2 regions of the Shewanella seohaensis genome follow, and region 2 is predicted to be linked to the other one. Evidence: riboswitches for the same ligand, from Rfam matches in the RefSeq annotation. Region 2 holds a riboswitch; the other holds the start of a gene.
What was found. A riboswitch is a leader RNA that binds a small molecule or an ion and turns the genes downstream of it on or off. The one in region 2 is predicted to bind cyclic di-GMP.
Positions count from the first base shown of each region.

Region 1 (3,163 bases), on a different contig from region 2:
CCGACAAGATGTTGCAGGCGCGTTTATTCGCCTATGCCGATGCGCAGCGTTACCGAATTGGGGCGAACTACAACCAGTTACCGGTAAACTGCCCACATGCGACTAAAGCCAACCATCACCAACGTGCGGGTGCCATGGCGGGAACACAATGCCCGTACCACGGTAGTCAAACCGGTGGCGATGCCGCGGCTAACTATGGTCCAAACAGCACTGCGGGTGCTTTAGTTGAACCGGCAAACTTTGCCGAGCCACCACTGCGTTTAGATGGCGAAGCGGCGCGTTACAGCCGTTACAATCAGGATGATTACACTCAGGCGGGTAATTTGTATCGCATCTTCAGCGAAGCCGAGAAAGCACGCTTAGTGGAAACGATTTCTGGCTCACTGCGTCAGGCAAGTGTAGAGGTACAGCAACGTATGCTGGCACATTTCCACAAAGCCGATGCCGATTACGGTCAACGTATCCAAACTGCTCTCGGGTTATAAGTTAATTCGTTAGCCCAATAAAAAAGGCCAGTGTTATCACTGGCCTTTTTGTTTATCTTCATTTTATCAATCAGTTAACCATTAAGGTTGCTACGCCGAGCAGGGCAAACAAAATTGCGCAGCCTCTGTGGATCCACTTCATTGGTAATTTTTCGGCACTAAAATGTCCCGCAATAACCACTGGGACGTTCGCTAGCAACATACCCAAAGTAGTACCTGCAACCACCATGGCTAAGGCATCGTATTTAGCGGCTAAAACGACAGTTGCGATCTGAGTCTTGTCGCCCATTTCGGCGATAAAGAACAGAATAAAGGTCGCAACAAAGGGTCCCATCTTATAGAAACGGCTCTCTTCGGCGTCCACTTTATCGGGGATCAGTACCCAGAGTGCAATCGCAAAGAAGGAGGCGGCAACCAAGTAGCGTGCTACATCTGGGCTCACCCAGTTAATCGCCCATTGTCCAAGCCAGGCGGCGGCAAAATGGTTAAACAGGGTTGAGAGTAAAATCCCCAAGATAATCGCAGTTTTATTTTTAAATCTTGCAGCGAGTAATAGGGCAAGCAGTTGGGTCTTATCGCCAATCTCGGCGATGGCAACCGTAAAGGTTGAGGCGAGTAACGCTTCCAAGTGTGATCCTTTTAGGGGTGGTTTTTGACATAAGCACAATAGACCGTCCACCCCTAGGTGCGGTTACTGTGCTCAGGTCTTGCAGGACAAATCGATGATTTGCTGTGAACACCATGGCATGCGGCCAAGTATGTTGATGTTCACCCTGAATATCGATGGCTCGAAATCCAGTTAGCTACTCCCCCGAAGCGAGGTGGGCATTATACCCAAGTGAAATAGGGTTTCAAGATTAAACTCATCGAGTCAGAGGGCAAATAATCTGACAGGCGCCAATAAAATACCGCTTATCGTTTTGTAACATGTTGAATTGTAATAATTTAAATTTTGACAACGCTGTCTTTTGTTGTTAGGTTAGCCGGGTCTCAATGTTTAAGTTACATACTGTTAACTTCAATGGAGATCCACCGTATTTGGCAAACTAATTGAAAAATTAGGACGCAAAGCCTCCGGTCTAAGGTTGTAAAGGGATGTTGAAACTAAGATAGCGGGGTTGCCTCAGAATTGAGCTGATGCTTTCAATTCTTTGAAAAATAAACGGCTTTGCTTAATGCTGTTTTGCCTAAATACCACTTTTATACCTATGCCAATCTCGTCGAGAAAGGCACCCTACGGAGTACAATAAAGTGGCACATCTAACTACTTTTACATCAATCACAAATGCTAACCGTAAACACCCACAACTGGCTCGTTTAAGCCTAATTGCCTTGGCCTTAAGCGCTACGAGTGCGCTAGTTAGCCAAACGGCGTCGGCCCACGGTTATGTGGTTTCACCAGAATCACGCTCGTACGCCTGTAAAACTGGCAGCAATTTAAATTGCGGCGCCGTTCAGTGGGAACCGCAAAGTGTTGAAGGCCCTTCAGGTTTTCCTGAGTCAGGCCCTGCCGACGGTAAAATTGCCAGTGCAGCCAACGCGGCGTTTTCTCCCTTGGATGAACAGAGCCCAAGTCGTTGGTCTAAGCATGACATTAAGTCGGGTTGGAATGACTTTAGCTGGCAGTTCACCGCTAACCACGTGACCCGCAATTGGCGTTATTATTTAACTCGCCAAGGGTGGGATCAAAACCAAGCGTTGAGCCGCGCAAGCTTTGACTTAGCTCCCTTCTGTGTGGTCGATGGAGGCATGGTTCAGCCGCCTAAGTTAGTGACACATAACTGTTATGTACCTGAAGACAGAAGCGGTTATCACGTGATTTTGGCCGTGTGGGAAGTCGGTGATACCACGAACAGTTTCTATAATGCCATCGATGTGAACTTTAGCTCAGATGTTGTGGTGCCGGGCGAGTGGACCGATATTGGCGATATCAATCCGTCACTCGATCTTAAGGCGGGTGATAAGGTGATGACGCGGGTGTTTGATGCTAATGGCGAGCAAACTGCCAAGCAAACTCAGATAACCATTGCCGACACTACTCAAGGCGCCAAGCAAAACTGGCCATTCCTGTTAGCCAGTGCCATTAATGCCCAGCAACCACAACTTAGGGCGGGGCAGAAGAATGCCTCTGGGGTGATTTCGCCCGTTTACGGTAAAAATGAGATTTATGCCGCGCCTAATTCGGGCCTAGAGCGAGTGGAAGTGAGCTTTGATATTGCGCCTGCGCCGGGCAATCAGCTCGATGTCACGTCACTGGCCGATGATTACACTATTGTCGATGGTGCCGCAAAGGTCAGTTTCGATGTCAGCACTAATGCGGATATGCAGGTCTCAGCTTATCTGTTTAGCCACGATGGCACGGCTGCAGGATATGTCACACAAGCGGTCAATAATACCAGCGCGAGTCTAGTGCTTGATGTCGTCGCGCCTAAGGCTGGCCATTATCACTTACAAGTGAAGGGCGAGCCTAAGCAAGGTGAGGTCATCCAGCAAAACTTCGATCTGTTCTTAAAAGATCAAGCCACAGCGCCGAATGCTGATTTTGTCTTCCCCGAGGGCATTAAAAACTATGTGGCTGGTACTAAAGTGCTGCAACCTAAAACTGGCAAGGTCTATCAATGTAAACCTTGGCCTTACAGTGGTTATTGCATGCAATGGTCGCCAACTGCAACTGGGTT
Region 1 is NZ_JAKILE010000001.1:184,586-187,748, reverse strand. It holds gene katB (catalase KatB) at 1-485, shown strand, start outside; gene L2713_RS00845 (TMEM165/GDT1 family protein) at 556-1,113, opposite strand; cyclic di-GMP riboswitch class I at 1,516-1,611, shown strand; gene gbpA (N-acetylglucosamine-binding protein GbpA) at 1,737-3,163, shown strand, end outside.
Region 1: linked by a shared signal. The riboswitch ahead of gbpA (N-acetylglucosamine-binding protein GbpA) and the one ahead of L2713_RS08640 (glycosyl hydrolase family 18 protein) in region 2 are both predicted to bind cyclic di-GMP.

Region 2 (3,163 bases):
TCGAAGGTAATTAAATCACCCGTAGATGCATTAAAGACAGATGGCGCTTCAGCGGTTTCATCATAGGCATAGCTCCAACCTGCGCCCATATAATCCTTGGCGATCTGGCGATAATCCACTACGCCCGCTTCCCAAGTGCCCTTCACTTTGCCCGTTGCAGTGCCCGTGAAAGGATTGTTACCGCTGTAGCCATTCACCCCAGTCCAGCCACGGCCGTACATAGCAGCGCCGACCACAATCTTACCCGGAGTCACCCCTTGAGAGAGCAGGGCTTTTACGCCTTTGTCCGTGGTGTAACGGGTATTAGGATCCCAGCTCGCCTCATAGAGATTGGTTTGATGTCCAAGCTCTGTATTGGTCCAGCCGCCATTAAAGTCGTAACTCATCAGGAAGATGTAATCCATATATTGCTGCGCCGCCTGATAATCGACCTTAGCAATTTTATCGCCGCCCGCACTGATGGCCGACGTCAGCTCATAGGTGCGTCCAGTTTCGGCGCTGAGCTCATCGAGCATCGCCCGCAGTTCACGCATCAGGGTGACATAGGTTTGTCCGTCGTTGGCATTTCCTAAGCTTGGGTTAGCACCACTGCCGCCGGGGAATTCCCAGTCGATATCGACACCATCGAAGAACTTCCAGGTTTGTAAAAATTCCTTCACTGAGGCGACAAAGGTGTCGCGCTTGGTTTTATCCCCCAAAAAGTAGAAGGGATCGGAGAGCGTCCAGCCACCAACGGAGGGGAGGATCTTCAGATCGGGATAGGCTTGTTTTAACGCCATCAATTGGCCGAAGTTGCCTTTGTAGGGATCGGAATACTCATTCACCCCCGCCTGCGGCATTTGCACCGCCGCCCAAGGGTCGTGGATCGCCACTTTAAAATCGGCACGGCCAGCACAGGCACGCTGCAACGCCTCAAAGCTACCTTCGATTTCCTTTAAGCTGTCGTTGATGCCATTGCCACCACAAATCGGGGTAAAGCCGTATAAAATATGGGTTAAGTTTTGTGCAGGGATCTTATCGACGGGGAATTTACGTCCATAAACACCCCACTCCACAAAGTAACTTCCCACCACTTTGCCGGATTTATTCGCATAGGGACGATTGTTTTCTTTCAAAGGCGCATTGAGTGGCAGTAAATGACTGCCATCGGTATCGGCGACTAAGATTTCCCTCGCATCACTGGCACTGCAACCTTCATTATTACAAAGCTGCACGCGCATTTGATAGCGCCCGCCCTTATTGACCTTGAAATTGGCCGTACCCGCCGCACTCGAAGGACCTTCCCATGCCACATTTCCGTTGAGTAACACCTGCGCCTTATTGCCGATATCGCCGTTATACAAGTTCCAGGTCACGGACACATCGGCGGCATCTTTTACCGTCACTAATTGGTTATAGGCTGAGGCGGCTTGATTCACCTCGATAATGGCAAACTTGGTTTCCCCCCAACCTAAAGTCGGTTTTCCGGGGAGCGCCGCAAAGGCTTGAAAACTGACAGCGGATGCCAGCACCGAGGCCACCAGCATCGCCGAGGTGGAGATTTGAGTCTTAAACATGAGATTTCCCTATTGAGTAAGTTATGCATCAATAAGGCAAACAAAGCGTAGACAGGAAACAACACTCTTAAAACCATGTGCGTACAACGGCAGCATGAAGAAACAACCTGTGGTATCCCCGCTATCATAGGTACAAACGAACCCTTAGACCGGAGGCTTTGCGTCCCAATCTTTCGATTGGTTTGCCTTTTTCACTAATGACAACGTTGTCATTACGTTAATTAGCATATGCCGCTATAGCGTTAAATTGCAACTAAATATTAACAAACGGGCCATTGTACCGATTACCAACACTGGATTGGCTTAAAGGAAAAGTAAAACCACTGAGTGCAAAAAATGAGCAATGAATTGTATTTAAAAGGATTGCTTAAGCCATGGAGTCCTATCATGGACTGGTATCGCCAATAGGGAAGACAATAAAAATAAATCGAAAGTCTTAAGAAAGCGGTTTGCAAGGCGCAACTTGATAACTCGTGCAAACAAAAATGCGGTCATCGAACGAGGTGATATGCAGAGTGCACTGCAAACACACAAATCCGATGGCCGCATGCTGTTGTTCTCGACCCAAACGAAATCAATATCTGGATCAGCGTGAGTAAGCCAAGATTGATAACCTGAACGAACCTATCACGCCTCAATCTTGACCTATTCGCATCTCAATCGAAAGCCGTTAGGCGGCGTCCTTCGAGTAATCCCTTGCCAAGATCACCGATAAGCCACGGCAGACTAAGGTCTCCATATCATCGACACGATTAATCTTCATTTCGGCTAATGGAGCCCTGAGAGCCATGCGTCTTAAACTATCCAGACAACCCTTGTAGTACGGCGCGCTGTTCATCATGCCACCCGCTAACCAGATCCGATTAGGATTAAACAGATTGACCGCCCACGCTAGCCCCATCCCCAGATAAGTGCCGGCGAGATATAAATCATCGGCGGTGGAAATCTTACGGCTGCGGATAGAATCGCCACTGGCGAGCTGCTCGAGACTAAACTCCCCCGCCTCCGTCATCACCCGGCAATGCCCAAGCTCCCCCGCGACTCCCGTAGCCCCCGTAAAAGCCTTGCCGCTCAACGCGATCGACATGCCAATTCCAGTGCCACACATGACTAACAACTCACAGGCATATTTTTCGTCACAGGTTGCCTGCATACCGGCGTCGATATCATTGCAGATAAACTTAAGTTCGCCTTGGGTTTTCAAGGTTTCAAAGCTTAGCCCATTGAGACCGGGCAGCGATTTACAGGACACCAAACGATTCTGTTGTACGAGTCCAGGTACAGCGATCGCTAAATGGTAGTGCTGTAAATCATAATCCCGTTCCAGCGCCGCGATTTGATCATTTAAATCTTCAATTTTAAAGCCTTCACCCGTGGGGATTTTATATTGTTCTGTATGCCCCTTGAGTTGAAGTTCGAACAGGGCTTTGCTACCGCCCACGTCTATTGTTAATGTTTGCATCGCCAACTCCACTGATACATGTGCTCCCCTCTGACCCCGAGCGGAGATGGCGAATGTTAGCATAATGGGTAAATATTAGCGATTGAATAAAACTTAAGTAGCTAATTTGTAAGAATTAGTCGGAAGAACTGAATGATAAAGATAA
Region 2 is NZ_JAKILE010000006.1:40,575-43,737, forward strand. It holds gene L2713_RS08640 (glycosyl hydrolase family 18 protein) at 1-1,556, opposite strand, end outside; cyclic di-GMP riboswitch class I at 1,665-1,753, opposite strand; gene L2713_RS08645 (ROK family protein) at 2,227-3,018, opposite strand.